DNA from 2 places in the Neoaquamicrobium sediminum genome. Region 2 is predicted to be linked to the other one. Evidence: riboswitches for the same ligand, from Rfam matches in the RefSeq annotation. Region 2 holds a riboswitch; the other holds the start of a gene.

Region 1 (7,760 bases), on a different contig from region 2:
TCTTCGCGATTCCGGTGCTTTCACCGGGTTTCGGATGTTCGGCGGCGATTGCCTCGAAGTCGCCGTAGCAGACGATGCGCACATTATCGAGCCGCTCCAGTGCCGGTACGACGCCCTTGCCGGCCAGAGGGTCGCGACTGAGAACGATCACCTCGCAACCGAGCTGTTGCGACAGGATTTCCACGATGCTCTGGACCCATATGGTCGAGCCGTCGATGAGGTTGAGTCCGACGCTGGCGTAGACCAGGACCTTCATGGGAGCCTTCTTGATTTCGCTAGGAATGTCTGCGACATCAGCCTCTCTAGAGAGAGCATCCCGAGGATGCAAGGAACTCCCCTGCCTTCACGCGGGACCGGTATCCGGTCGCGATGCCGCCCGTTCGGGCGATGCGCGCGCGGCAGCGGCGCTTAAGGACGTTGTATTGATGAGCTCCGACAACGGCATGCGGGAAATCGGCGGCTATCTCCGGGAGCTGGAAAAGGTCAATCGCCAACTCGCCACCGAGAACACGCAGTTGCGCGTCTCCCACAGCTACCGCCTCGGCAACGCCTTCGTTGCTTTCGCCAAGAACCGCCGGATCGGCGGCATTCCGCAGTTGCTGCGCCAGATCAGGCAGGCGATGCGCCCTATGCAGGCGCACGCGCCTGCCCTGCCAAAGCGGCCTGACGAATTTTACGATATGCTGGGCGCGTCGGGTTCCGACCTCTTGCGCAAGCGGGTCGAGGAATCGCCTGTCGGCACCAGGATCATCCGGCAAGCGACCTTGCACGGGACCAGTGCCGATCTGCTGCGCCTCGTAGGCGTGATCGGACCCGACATCGCCACGAGGTGGGGCGGCGCAGTCAAGGATGCCTGCCTCGCCTATGACCGGTGGGATGGCGACTGGAGAACGCTGGAGCCGACCCATCTCGTCATCGACACCGATGAACTGGCTCGCCAGCCCGGCTGGCACCACGTCTTCACGCTGCGCGATCCAGCCGCTACCGTCGAGGCCGCAGCCATGCTTCACAAGGCGCGGCGGCAGGGGCTCGTAACGGTTCTGGTCGAGCCGTCACAGCCGAACCGTTTTCCGCTGCTTTCGCGCGCAAAGCCGCTTTTCGACGTGGTGCTCGAGCGTGACGATGTTGCGATCGATCGCCTGGCCGCAAGCGAGGCCCTCACAGCGCCAGAATAGCGCGCTCCAGCTCTTCGCCACGCCGTCGCCAGGACGTTCCGTCCGCCCATGCGCGACGCGCTTCGCGTGCCGGCGCGGTTTCCTCGGCGAGTACCGCTTTGACACCTTCCGCGAATTCGCCGGGCGTCCGGTAAAGCCGCACGTGGCCGGCGGCCGCCTCGATCTCGGCTGATGCATAACTCACCACCGGCAGGCCGGCGGCGCAGTATTCATAGAGCTTGAGCGGATTTATCGCGTTCACCAGTTCCGGCATGGCGGCAGCGTCGAACGGAATTATACCTGCCTGACAATGGGCAAGGAACGATGGGATCCGTGCGAAAGGCACCGCGCCAAGCAGATGGACGTTGCCGGGCAAGGCCTGCGGCAGATCGGTCGTGACTTTACCCAGCAGCACGAATTGCAGATCAGGAGAGGCCTGCGCGGCCGCCAGCAATGCTGTCCAGTCGAACCATGGCCCGATCGTGCCGGCGTAGATGATCCTCGGCCCGGCGATGCCCCGCAACTCCTCCGGCTCGTCCCACGAGCCGTAAAACCGGTCGATGTCGACGCCGTTGGGCAGGTAAAGCGTCTTGCCCTCGCGTCCGCCCAGGTCGTCGAGCAGCGCCTTGGACGTGTGCACGACAAGCGCGGCGTCGCGGAACACGGCCTGCTGCTTGTCCACCAGAGCCGGCGTCACCTCGGGAAAGCACTGGATGCGATCGGCGTAGCGATAGACCGTCGGCACCCCCAGTGCGCCGCCCAGCGAATGGAAATAGGGACTGTCGAACAGCAGGGCCCGCGCGTCCGAGAAGCCGCTGGCCGCCACGTAGCGCGTGATCGAAGGGTAGGTATGGCGCCACCAGCGATCGAGGATGAAGGCATTGCGAAAAACGGGAACGTTCACATGTGGCCACCAAGCCGCGACGCTCAGGAGCCGGACGCTGCCGCCGGCCGGCGTGGCGAACACCTGCTCGCGGCCGCGCGCCGTTTCGGCCGCGCTTCTCAGCTTCCTGCGAGCGATGCCGCTCGATCTCGGGTGCACGAGATGGAGCAGCGAGGTTGGCTGGTCGAGGTAAAGGACGTCCCAGCCACGGTTGGCAAGCGCCTCGGCGAGATAGGAGGTACCCAGCCGCATCTCCGGCATGTAGGGGTGCGCGGATGCGACGATGACCTGCGGTGGCGACATGAAATCCCGGCTGTGTGGGCGACGCGGTCTCTTAGCCCCTGACCCCGCCCCTGTCCAGTTGGCCGGGAAGCTTTGAAAGGGAACAAATACCTTGCAGCCGCCTCAATGGTCGGGCAAACGGTGTCCCGGCGCGGCGCGGGACACTCGCTGCCGCATCAAGCGGGATAGAATTCAAGGTATCAGCCGTTGCAAGCCATCCTCGCCGAATTTCGCTCCGTCGTCACGTCGTGGCGGTTCTGGTCCCTGTTCGGTTTTCACGACGCTCAGCTTCCGATGCACCGCACGCGTTTCGGATTGCTGTTCTACACGTTCCAGTCGCTGCTGCGCGTCACCGTGATCTTTCTCGTGCTCGGTCCGGCCGTCGCGGCAAATCATCACGACTATTTCGGCTATCTCTCGATAGGCATGCCGTTGTTCGCCTTCTATTCGGCGGCAGTTACGTCCGGCTACGGCATCCTGACGCGGAACAAGATCATTCTTGGCAACGGCAACGTCACCTATCTGGCCTGCGTCATGCGGTTCATGACGGAGCACTCGGTGCGTTTCGCCTTTTCCATATTGGGTTTTGCAGGATACCTCGCGGTCTATCCGCAGACCTTCAACGCAGCCATGCTGCTGCTCGTACCGGGAATCATCATCGCCGTCGTTTTCATTTTCGCGACGGCGCTCACCTTCATGGTGGTAAGTTCCTTTCTGCCGAACCTGGCAGAGGCGGTGAACTCGATCATGGGCATCATGTTTTTCGCAACCCCGCTTCTATGGTACGCCGACGAGCGCGGCGGGATGAGAGGCCTTATCGCAATGGTCAATCCGTTCACCCATCTGATCGCCGTCGTCCGCGAGCCTGCGCTCGGACGCGTACCGGAGGCGATCTCCTATATCTACGCCTGCTCCTTCACCTTGCTGGTGGTGGTCGCGTCGATCTGGCTTTTCGGCGTCACGCGCAGGTGGATGATCTTCAAGGTCTGACGAAGAGGTTGCGGCGATGACACACATCGAACTGACCAAGGCAGGCGTCGACTACCCGGTCATGCGCAGCGGGCGCGACCGCGGGCGTGGCGTCGGCGACCTGCTCGGCGGCACCATCTTCAAGATGGAAAGCCGCACATTCGTGCGCGCGCTGGACAACATCAATCTCGATCTGCGCGAAGGCGTGCGCCTCGGTCTGATCGGCAACAACGGCTCCGGCAAAAGCACGCTGCTGCGCACGCTGGCAGGCATTCTCCCGCTTTCGCGCGGCACCCGCACCTACAGCGGCAAGATCCTCACGCTTTTCAGCACGGTCGCCGGCATCGACCTGAGATTGACCGGCCTGGAAAACGTCCAGCGGCTTGCCGCTCTCCACCAGCTCGACCCGAAGCGGATCCCCGACGTCGTCGAGGACATCGTCGATTTCACCGAGCTGGGCGACTTCTTCGATCTGCCGGTCGGCACCTATTCCGCCGGCATGCGTGCCCGCTTTGGCTTCGCCTTCATGACCGCGTTGGAGGCCGACATCCTCCTGATAGACGAGGTCATCGGGGCCGGCGACAAGCGTTTCCATTCGAAAGCCGAGAAGCGACTGGAAACGTTCACAGCGTCCGGCGGCATAATCGTCGTTGCCTCGCACTCGACGGCCGTCCTGTCGGCGCTCTGCACACGGGCGGTCGTGATGCGCAAGGGCAGGATCGCGTTCAGGGGGTCCGTGCCGAAGGCATCCGCCTTCTTCACGGCAAGCGAGACCGGCGGCGCCACCGGAGACGATCCATCCGCCGAGCAGCCCGCTGCCTGACGACACGGCGCTAGAAACGCGGAGCAGCACTTGAAGGTAGCAATCGTATTCGGAACCCGCCCGGAAGCCATCAAGATGGCGCCTGTCGTGGCCGCGTTTCGCGCCGATTCCGCTTTCGAGACCCTCGTCTGCGTGACGGGGCAGCATCGCACGATGCTGGATCAGGTGCTCGGTATCTTCGGGATCGAGCCTGACATCGATCTCGACATCATGACGCCCGGCCAGTCACTCACCGACATAACCGTGCGTGTGCTGCAGGGTATGGAAAAGGTGATCCGCGAGCACAAGCCGGACGTCGTTCTGGTCCATGGCGATACGACCACGGCCATGGCGGCGGCGCTGGCGGCCTTCTACCATCAGGTGCCGGTAGGCCATGTCGAAGCAGGCCTGCGCACCCGCGACATCATGCGTCCGTGGCCAGAGGAGATGAACCGCAGCGTCATCGACGTGGTCGGACGCTGGCTCTTCGCGCCGACGCCGCAGGCGCGCCAAGCCTTGCTCGACGAACGGATCGACGCTTCGCGCATCGCCGTTACCGGCAACACCGTCATCGACGCGTTGCTGATGGCCTCCGATCTGATCGAGGGCGACGCGGCGAGGCAAAATGCGATCGCCTCGGATTTCACCTATCTCGATCCGGCCAAACGTCTCTTGCTGGTCACGGGGCATCGCCGCGAAAACTTCGGCGGTGGCCTGCGCCGCATGTGCGAGGCACTCGCGCGGCTGGCGAGGCGCGGCGACGTGCAGGTCGTCTATCCGGTCCATCTGAACGAGAACGTACAGCAGGCCGCACGCGAGACCCTGTCCGGCGTGGACGACGTCTTCCTGATCGATCCACTGGAATATCTGCCGTTCATCTACCTGATGCGTCGGTCGCACCTCATCATCACCGATTCCGGCGGCATCCAGGAGGAAGCGCCGTCGCTCGGCAAGCCTGTGCTCGTCACCCGCGACGTGACGGAGAGGCCAGAGGCAGTAGAAGCCGGCACCGCACGTTTGGTCGGAACAGATCCTGACGTCATCGTCCGTGAGGCGACCCATCTTCTCGATTCGCCCGAGGCGTACAGGCGTGTCAGCGAAATCACCAACCCCTACGGGGACGGCAAGGCCGCCCAGCGGATCCTCGAAGCGATCAGGATCGGCATTTCCCGTTGATCCAACGGCATCCAACTGCGTTGACGAGCGGCTTCGCACGCGATAGCACGATCTTGGAACTGGTTCCGCCGCGAGGCGGATGAAAATGGGAACGCGGTGCGGCCTTTGTGGGCCAATGCCGCGGCTGCCCCCGCAACTGTAACCGTTGAGCCAACTACCGGACATGCCACTGGCCTCGATCGGCCGGGAAGGTGGAAGGAGGCGATGACACGGGAGCCAGGAGACCTGCCGTTCCAGTCACCCAAGCCAGGATACGGGGTGTGTCCTAGCGCGGTCGTCCGTCGCGGTGACATCGAAAGTTGCCGCATGCCGGAAACGGCCGGGGTTCGATGTGCATTCGCCCGTCATAAGCCTCAAGCCTGAAACCGTCTGCGGTTCTGATGAAACCGGGGCGCGTAGCGCCCTTGCCTGGAAGCGGGGACAGACATGAGACAGTGGATTTTGACGGCAAGCGCGCTGGCGCTCGCATGTGGGGCGGCGCAGGGGCAGAGCGCGCTCGGTACGGACAACGACACGACCGTTCTGGACACGATCGTGGTAACGACGCCGTTGCGGCGCGAGACGCCGCTGATCCGTTCGACGTCGTCGGTGACGGTTGTCGACGAGGCGGAGATAGCAAGCTCGGCGGCGGCCGACTTGCCGTCGTTGCTCAAGCGCTACACCGGCGTTTCGATAACCAGCTACGGTGGCCAGGGCGCTTCATCCAACGTGCAGCTTCGGGGCATGTCCTCGACCCAGACGCTGGTGCTGGTCAACGGCGTGCGCACCGCAGCGGCAACAAGCGGCACCAGCTCGCTTTTCAATATTCCGCTGTCGGCGATCGAGCGTATCGAGATCGCCAAGGGGCCTCATTCTTCGCAATACGGCGCCGATGCGATGGGCGGCGTCATCAACATCATCACCAAGCGCGGCGGTGCCTGCGGTGACGGCCGCAATTTCTGCGGCAGCGTGACGGCGGGCGTCAGCCATCCGTGGGGTGCGCAGCTATCCGCAGACCTTCGTGGCGAGGTGGACGGCCTCGAATATTCGGTCGGCGGCGGCATCCTTGGCACGCGTGGCTACGACTTCACCCTGCCGACGACCTGGGGGCACGAACCCGATGATGACGGGTTCATGCAGGGCTCGTTCAATTTCTCGCTTTCCAAGCAGTTCGGCTGGGGCCGGCTCTATGCCGACGGTCTCTTCTCGCGTGGCCGCAGCCAGTATGACGCCACCGCTCCCGGCTTCAACGAGGTCGACACCACGACTTTCGCTGGCAAGGCCGGTGCAACCTTCGACCACACCGACGACTGGTCGTCGACGGTGGAATTTTCGAGCGGCGTAGACCTGAGCACGAATTTCCGTGACGGCGTGCCGGGCGAGGACGAATTTGACACGACCCGCTATGGCGTTCTTGCATCGACAGAAAAGAGCTTCACGACTGGACTGGTCGACCACACGCTGCTTGGCGGCTTCGAGGTCTATCGCGAAAGCGTCGACACCACCTTGCCGCTAGCCGTCACGGGCCGCACGCTTGCAGCCGGTTTCGCGCAATACTCGCTCGACTATGGCGCGCTTACCGTCGATAGCGGCATCCGCCACGACTACAACGAGCAGTTCGGTGATGCGACCACCTACAATATCGGCGCCAGCTACGAATTCGTGCCGGGCCTTGTCGGCCGCGCATCCTATGGTACGGGCTTCCGCGCCCCGACCTTCAACGACCTTTATTACCCTGGCTATTCCAATCCGGACCTGCGCCCGGAGAAGTCGCAGACCTACGAGGTCGGGCTAGCCTGGCAGCCGAACGCCGATACCAGCGTCGATCTCGTTTTCTACCAGACGTGGCTGCGTGACGCGATCGCCTCAATGCCGGCGACCTATATCCCGTTCAATGTCGCGCGTGCGCGCATCACCGGCTTCGAGGCATCTGTGTGGCACGCTTTCGACGAGCGCTGGAGCGGCAAGGTGACCCTCGACGTGCGCGATCCGGTCAATCTCGATAACGGGCTCCATATCCCCAACCGCGATCGCTTCAAGGCGGGCGCGGAGCTGAACTTCGCCGCCACCGACAAGCTCGACCTGTCGGCCAAGGTGCTCTACGTGGCCTCCAAGCACTCGAACGTGGCCAACACCACCAGGGCGCCGGACTATGTTACGGTCGATCTTTCCGCCAGCTATCGCTTCGATGAGAAGTCGACGATGAAGTTCTCGGTCGAGAACCTGTTCGATGAGACGTACGAGACTGTTGCGGGCTACCGCGCGCCGGGCCGGACGATCAATTTGAGCCTGACACGGCAATTCTGATCGGGAAACGCGCCGTGTTCATCGCCCGCGCCATAGTTGCCGTTTCCCTGACAATTGCTGCGGGGATATCGCCGGCGCGGGCGACCGACGCCGCACCAAGCCGCGTCGTCTCGATGAATGTCTGCACCGACCAGCTCGCCATGCTGCTGGCCGCGGAGGGGCAGCTCCACTCCGTTTCGCACCTTGCCGGCGATCCGGGCGTGTCCGT
Region 2 (7,760 bases):
GCGCGATCAATATTTTTGCGGGACGTAGAGGTCGTACGGAAGGGTTGCGCGTTCGTATTCCGGGTTGAAGACGCGTTCCGGCAGGGCGATGTCCTCGTGCGGCACCGGCTCGTAGGGGATCTGCTGTAGCAGGTGGTCCATGCAGTTCAGCCGGGCACGCTTCTTGTCGTTGCCCTCGACGATGTACCAGGGCGCCTCCGGGATGCTGGTTCGGGCGAACATCTCCTCCTTCGCCTTGGTGTACTGCTCCCAGCGCACCCGAGACTGGAGATCCATCGGCGAAAGCTTCCATTGTTTCATCGGGTCGTGGATGCGCATCAGGAAGCGAAGCTGCTGCTCCTCGTCGGTGATCGAGAACCAGTATTTGATCAGCCTGATGCCCGAGCGAAGCAGCATGCGCTCGAACTCCGGCACGTCGCGGAAGAAATCCTCCACCTGCTGCGGCGAAGCGAAATCCATCACCCGCTCGACACCCGCTCGGTTGTACCAGGACCGGTCGAAGAGCACGATCTCACCGCCGGCCGGCAGATGCGGAACGTAGCGCTGGAAATACCACTGCGTCTTTTCCCGGTCGCTTGGCGCCGGCAGCGCCACCACGCGCACGATACGCGGATTGAGCCTCTGTGTGATGCGCTTGATGACCCCGCCCTTGCCGGCGGAATCCCTGCCCTCGAACAGGACGACCACCTTTTCCTTGGTGTGCGCGACCCAGTCCTGGAGCTTGATGAGTTCCGACTGCAGGCGGATCAGCTCGTGGAAATAGGTATGACGGTCGAGCGCGTGGGGGTGGGCCTTCTTGTAGATCTTGGACAGTTCGAGCGACAGCGCCGGTTCTGACAGTTCGAGCTCGTAGTCCTCGTCGAGCGTATCCTCGAGCTCGGCCTTGAGCCATTCCTCGGCACCGTTGCCCGCCCTGTCGTGATCCATCTTTGTTCCTCCGGCCGCATCGCGCGAGAGATTCGTCGCATCCGGTCACAAGAAGACCCGCGAACACGACATCGATCAAGCGTCGGCTAACACCGGCGGGTAACATGAACATGACGGCGTCTGACGCAGCGTAGCACCTGACGGGGAAATCTAATCCGGTGTTCCGGCCGCTTCCGCAAGCAAGGCGCGAAGTCGGCGCAGCGGCGGCGATACGGTGGTTGCCTCATCCAACCGTCTTATCTGCTTGCGCGCAGCAACGGCGACGTCTTCTCCATCGGGCAATGCGATGAGCCAGGACAGGAAAACCTCCTCGGGGCTTGCCTGGGCCAGCGGCGGACGCGGCGAAATCGGTGACGTCGGCTTGTTGAGGTCGGCATGGATTGGAGAAGATCCCATGTCAGGCCTCGATTTCCAGCGCCGAAAGCGGCTTCGAACAGCAGGCAAGGATAAAGCCTTCCTCGATCTCGTGATCGAGTATGCCGCCATTGTGGCTCATCTCGACCGCGCCGGAGACTTTCTTGACCTTGCAGGTGCCGCACAGGCCGAACTCGCAGGCGGCCGGGATCCGCACACCCGACGCGCGCGCGGTCTGCAGCAGGGTCTGTCCCGCAACGCATTCGCCGTCGACCTCCGACACCGCGAACCTGACCGGCAGGGCGATTTCTCCGACAGCGGCGTCGCCGTCCTGCGTAAACGGTGCAGGCACGGGTTCGGCCACGGGAGCGGCAAAGCTCTCCTGATGATAATGCGCCATGTCGAAGCCGGCTGTTTCCAGCATCTCTCGCACGGCGCGCATGAAGGGTTCCGGACCGCAGCAGAAAATCTCCCGCTCGCGAAAATCCGGCGCGAGCAGCGGCAGCCGCACCGCGTCGATGCGGCCCATATGGCCGAACCAGCTCTCCCGGCTGGAGCGTTCCTCGATCAGGAAGCCCAGCGACAGGCCGGGCATGCGGCTCCCCAGCAGTTCAAGCTCCTTGCGGAAGATGATCTCCTCTGGCCGGCGCGCGCAGTTGACGAAAGCGACGTCGGTCCATGGCGCGCAGTCGTTCAGCCAGCGCAGCATCGACATCATCGGTGTGACGCCGGAACCGGCGGAGATGAACAGATATTTCGCCGCCGGATATTCGTGGTGGGAGAAATCGCCGGCCGGGCCGTAGGCCCTGATGTGATCGCCGCGCCGCAGATGATCCAGCATCCAGCGCGTTGCGACACTGCCGGCCTGCGCCTTGACCGTGACTGCGATGGAGAAGGGCCGCGACGGCGACGACGACAGCGTGTAGGTGCGCAGCAGCGGCTCGTCGCCAACCGGCAATTCCAGCGTGATGAACTGCCCCGGCTTGTAGCGGAACCAGGTCTGGTTGTCGGACCGGAAGGTGAAGGTCTTCACGTCGGGCGCCTCGTCGGCGATGCCGATGACCTCCAGCACCTGAAGCCGGTCGTTCCACGGCGTCATCTCGTCGAGGTGGCGGTAGAGTGCGGCGTCCGTCATCGCGTTCATCGCTGTTGCCTCACGCCACGCTTCTGAGCGCCGGGGTTTCCGTCTCGGCCAGCCGCGGCTCGATGAAGGAGGCGTACCATTCGACGAACTGGATCACGCCGCCCTCGTGCAACTCGGAATAGGGGCCGGGTTCGTAGGCGGGCGAGTTGATGCCGAAGGCGTTTTCCTCGACGATCCTGCGGTCCTGGTCGTTGGTCTCGGTCCAGACATGGGTCAATTCGGCAAGGTCGTAGTCCATGCCTTCCACCGCATCCTTGTGCACGAGCCACTTGGTGGTGACGGCGGTCTCGGTAGCGCTGATCGGCAGCACGCGGAAGGTAACGGCGTGGTCGCCAAGAATGTGGTTCCATGTCGTCGGGTAGTGGTAGAGCAGCAGCGACCCGATGCGGTCGGTGGAGACGGTGTCGGAAAGGTTGCGGTTCACCGCGCGCTTGCCGCTCATCGTGTAGCTGACCGCATCGCGCAGCAGCGGCGCGCGGGTCGCGCGATACTGGCCGCCCGCGTCGATGCGGAAGCGCGAAGGCAGCCCGGCCGCCTCGCATTTCGCCCAATGCGCCAGCATCTCGGGGTCGCTTTCGGCGCCGTTGACGCCCGTCACCGTCGGGGCCTCCGGGAATGTCTTGCAAAGCTCGGGATGGTTGGCCGCGCAGTGGTAACACTCGCGGTTGTTCTCCCAGACCAGCTTCCAGTTGCCCTTTTCGATGATGGTGGATTCGTAGGCGACCTTTGCATCGGCCAGCCGATGCGGCAGGAAATAGGGCTCCATCATGGCCCGGAACGGCCCGAAGTCGGCCGGCTCCGGCGCAAGGCAGATGAAGACGTAGCCGCCGGCGCTCTCACAGGCGACCGGCTTTAGCGAGAACTGCGACGGGTCGAAATCATCCGCCATCTGGCGTGCGAACAGGAGCTTGCCGTCGAGATCGTAGGTCCACTGGTGATAGGGGCAGACGAGGCGCGCCGAGAGGCCCTTCTGGGCCGCGCAGACGCGGCTGCCGCGATGCCGGCAGGAATTGTGGAAGGCGCGTATCTGCCCGTCACGATCGCGGACCAGCACGACCGGATACCGGCCAACCTGAACGGTGAAGAAGCTGCCGGGCTTCGGCAGTTCGCAATCGTGGCCCACGAATAGCCAGTCGCGATACCAGATCAGGTCCATGTCGAGCCGGAAGAACTCGGGATCGGTGTAGAAGGGCTGTTCCAGCGAATAGCCGTATCTGCGGCTGCGGATCAGCCCCAGCATTTCGTTGCGCGCATCCATGTCCTGTCCTCGCATCGTCATCACAAGGACTGAACTGGTGGTGATGGAGGGAAGGAGGAGCCGCGACATGGCCATGCAGGCCTGTCCGCGCCGCTTCGCCTCTTGACCGCCCACCGCGATCAGTCGGTTTCGTATGCCGAAGGCTGGTTTCCGGGCTCCGGAGCCGTCCCTTGCAGGACCTTCCCGACACCTTCCCGGACATTGTCGTCCAGTGGTCTCCCGTCGGGACATTCAGCTCCGCTACCGTTGCGGGGGCAGCGCCGGATTTCGACCGGCTTCCCAATTCTCCGCTTCGATCGACACGAAGCAGCACCTCAGGCACGCACATCTAACCACGGCTGCATCGCCGGCAAACACGCGAAAGCGACACCGTGCAGACGCAAAGACGACACAGGGTTCACAACGCTGCGGCATGCTGCGTCGCACCGTTTCGTTTCGCTCGAATTCGTGCGATAGCTGCATAAACTTTGACCAACGGGACAAAGAAAGTGCCATGACGAGCACCTCGACACGACAGGCTGCCGGCGCCAGCCTGCATACGCTGCCGACAGCGGCTGCGGCTGCGCATACCGACCTGCCGCGCAATCCCGGCATTAAGCTGGATCTGGGCTGGCTGGAAGAGATGCGGCATGTGAACCGCTCGGCACTGGAGCGTCGCGCGACGACGCTGACCAAGCGCCGCTCGATCAAGGCCGACAATCAGGCGGCATGGCTGCTCCGCTCAATCAGCCTGATGGACCTGACGACGCTGAACAGCAACGACACCGACGAGCGCGTGCGCCGCCTCTGCGCCAAGGCGCGCAACCCGCTGCGCGCCGATCTGGTCGCCGGCCTCGGGCTGGGCGAAACGGTGATCCGGCCAGCGGCTGTTTGCGTCTACCATCCCTTTGTCGCGACCGCGGTCAAGGCGCTGGAAGGCACCGGCATCCATGTCGCCGCCGTCTCCACCGCCTTTCCGCACGGGCTGTCGCCGCTGGAAACACGGATCGCCGAAATCAGGGCGTCGGTCGCCGATGGGGCCGACGAGATCGACGTGGTCATCCCGCGCGGCCTGGTTCTGGGCGCAAAGTGGCAGGTGCTTTACAACGAAGTCGCGCAGTTCCGCGAAGCCTGCGGGGAAGCGCACCTGAAGGTCATCCTCGGCACCGGCGAATTGTCGACGCTGCGCAATGTGATGCTCGCGTCGATGGTGTCGATGATGGCGGGTGCCGACTTCATCAAGACCTCGACCGGCAAGGAAAGCGTCAATGCCGTCCTGCCGGTCGGCCTCATCATGACGCGCGCCATCCGAGCCTATGAGGAGCGCACCGGCTTCAAGATCGGCTTCAAGCCTGCCGGCGGCATCTCCACGGCCAAAGCCTCGCTGGACTGGCTGGTGCTGATGAAGGAAGAACTCGGCCGCCGCTGGCTGGAACCGGACCTCTTCCGCTTCGGCGCGTCGAGCCTGCTTACCGACATCGAGCGGCAGCTCGAACACCACCTGACCGGCCACTACTCGGCCGCCCATCGACATGCCATGGCCTGACGGGGAACGACCGTGAACATTCTCGAACGCTATCACGCCATGGAATACGGCCCTGCCCCGGAGGCGCGCAACGAAGCCGATGCGTGGCTTGCCTCGCGCGACTTCGCGGCGTCCCTGTTCATCGGCGGCCAGTGGAAGAAGGCGGCGAGCGGCAAGACGTTCGACACGGCCGAGCCCGCCACCGGCAAGCATCTGGCGAGCCTGGCCGAGGCGGGGCATGACGACATCGACGCCGCTGTGGCCGCCGCGCGCAAGGCGTTGCCGAAGTGGCAGGCCGCTTCCGGCTATGAGCGCGCGCGCGTGCTCTACGCCATCGGTCGCGCCATGCAGCGCCATGCGCGGCTGTTCGCCGTGCTGGAATCGCTCGACAACGGCAAGCCGATCCGCGAAAGCCGCGACATCGACGTGCCGCTGGCCGTCCGCCACTTCATCCATCATGCCGGCTGGGCGCAGTCGCTGGGCAAGGAGTTCCCGGGCTATGCAGCGGTCGGCGTGGCCGGCCAGATCATCCCGTGGAATTTCCCGTTGCTGATGCTCGCCTGGAAGATCGCGCCTGCGCTCGCGGCAGGCTGCACGGTAGTGCTGAAGCCGGCCGAATTCACGCCGCTTACGGCGGTGCTGTTCGCCGAAATCTGCGAGAAAGCCGGCGTACCCAAGGGCGTCGTCAACATCGTTCATGGCGGCCCGGAAGCGGGCGCGGCAATCGTCAATCACCCCGACATCGACAAGATCGCCTTCACCGGCTCGTCCGAGGTCGGCAAGATCATTCGCAAGGCAACCGCCGGCTCGGGCAAGAAGCTGTCGCTGGAACTGGGCGGCAAATCGGCCTTCATCGTCTTCGAGGATGCTGATCTGGATTCCGCGGTGGAAGGCCTCGTCGACGGCATCTGGTTCAACCAGGGCCAGGTTTGCTGCGCCGGCTCGCGGCTGCTGGTGCAGGAAGGCATCGCCGACGCCTTCCTCGCCAAGGTGCGCGCCCGCATGGAGAAGCTGCGGCTTGGCGACCCGCTTGACAAGAACACCGATATCGGCCCTCTGGTCGACCGCACCCAGCTCGAGCGCGTGCGTGGCCTAGTCGCCGAGGGCGAAAAGCAGGGTGCGCAATGCTGGCAGCCGGCTGGCGAAGTGCCAGCGACCGGCTGGTATCACCTGCCGGTGCTTGCTACCAACGTAGCCCCCGCCAACATCCTCGCCCAGGAGGAGGTGTTCGGCCCGGTTCTGGCGACGATGACCTTCCGCAACACGGAGGAAGCGATCGAGCTCGCCAACAACACCCGCTACGGGCTGGCCGCTTCCGTGTGGAGCGAAAACGTCAATCTCGCCCTGCATGTCGCGCCGCAGCTCAAGGCCGGCGTGGTGTGGATCAACGGGACCAACATGTTCGATGCCGCCTGCGGCTTCGGCGGCTATCGCGAAAGCGGATTCGGGCGCGAAGGCGGCCGTGAGGGTATGGTCGAGTATCTCGCCCTGCCAAAGGCCAAGAGCCAGCCGATCAAGGCCTATGAGGCGCCAGGCGGCACCTCGGAGCGCTCCGACGGCGACGGCTCCTTCATCGACCGCACGCCGAAGCTTTTCATCGGCGGCAAGCAGACGCGTCCGGACGGCAACTACTCCATGGCCGTTCACGACGCCAAGGGCCGCCATGCCGGCGAAGCCGGGCTGGGCAGCCGCAAGGACATCCGCGACGCCGTCAGCGCCGCACGCGCCGCCAAGGGCTGGGCGGGCGCCACGGCCTACAATCGCGCGCAGGTGCTCTATTTTCTGGCCGAGAACCTGACGATCCGCGCCGACGAGTTCGCCGCGCGCATCGCAAGCCTCACCGGCGCATCGGCGAAGGCGGCGCGCGCAGAGGTCGACGCCTCGATCGAACGCCTGTTCGAAGCCGCAGGCATGGCCGACAAGTTCGAAGGCACCGTGCACAATCCCCCTGCCCGCGCCGTGACACTGGCGCTCAACGAGCCGGTCGGCGTGGTCGGCATCGTCGCGCCCGACGAGCAGCCGCTGCTCGGGCTCGTCGCGATGCTTGCCCCGGCGCTGGCCATGGGCAACAGCGTCGTCGCGGTGCCATCAGCACGCTGGCCGCTGGTCGCGACCGACCTCTACCAAGTGCTGGAAACGTCGGATATTCCCGCAGGCGCTGTCAACATCGTCACCGGGCGCACAGGCGAACTCGCGAGCGTGCTGGCCAAGCACGATGATGTCGACGGTCTCTGGCTCGTCGCCGACGCTGCAACCTGCAAGGCAGCCGAGCTGGAATCCACCGGCAACCTCAAGCGTGTCTGGACCTCGAACGGACAGGCCGTCGACTGGAACGGTGAGGCAGGCTCGCTCAAGCCGTTCCTGCGCCGCGCCGTCGAGGTCAAGAACGTGTGGGTGCCTTACGGCGACTAGCCATGGAAGGCACCACACCGCCGTCAGCCGGGCGGCCAGCGACGGTTTCGGCCGACGTCATTCGGCAGGCCTGATCGTCACCTTCAGATGATCGCCCTGGATGCGGAATTCCTCTACGCCGACACGCTCGGCGTTGAACACGATCGCTCGCGCAGGCGTCA

Evidence for each region. A riboswitch is a leader RNA that binds a small molecule or an ion and turns the genes downstream of it on or off. The one in region 2 is predicted to bind cobalamin.
Region 1: it holds a riboswitch for cobalamin, as region 2 does, so the genes downstream of both, V1479_RS00055 (TonB-dependent receptor domain-containing protein) here and V1479_RS20150 (aromatic ring-hydroxylating oxygenase subunit alpha) in region 2, are expected to answer to the same signal.

Annotation. Positions count from the first base shown of each region.
Region 1 is NZ_JAZHFV010000001.1:5,387-13,146, forward strand. Features, by position in the region: gene V1479_RS00025 (glycosyltransferase family protein) at 1-256, opposite strand, end outside; gene V1479_RS00030 (hypothetical protein) at 426-1,175, shown strand; gene V1479_RS00035 (glycosyltransferase) at 1,159-2,340, opposite strand; gene V1479_RS00040 (ABC transporter permease) at 2,527-3,309, shown strand; gene V1479_RS00045 (ABC transporter ATP-binding protein) at 3,326-4,111, shown strand; gene wecB (non-hydrolyzing UDP-N-acetylglucosamine 2-epimerase) at 4,142-5,266, shown strand; cobalamin riboswitch at 5,310-5,513, shown strand; gene V1479_RS00055 (TonB-dependent receptor domain-containing protein) at 5,693-7,552, shown strand; gene V1479_RS00060 (ABC transporter substrate-binding protein) at 7,567-7,760, shown strand, end outside.
Region 2 is NZ_JAZHFV010000006.1:701,928-709,687, reverse strand. Features, by position in the region: gene ppk2 (polyphosphate kinase 2) at 7-927, opposite strand; gene V1479_RS20160 (hypothetical protein) at 1,078-1,323, opposite strand; gene V1479_RS20155 (FAD-binding oxidoreductase) at 1,325-2,416, opposite strand; gene V1479_RS20150 (aromatic ring-hydroxylating oxygenase subunit alpha) at 2,436-3,683, opposite strand; cobalamin riboswitch at 3,808-4,015, opposite strand; gene deoC (deoxyribose-phosphate aldolase) at 4,177-5,208, shown strand; gene V1479_RS20140 (aldehyde dehydrogenase family protein) at 5,221-7,599, shown strand; gene V1479_RS20135 (hypothetical protein) at 7,657-7,760, opposite strand, start outside.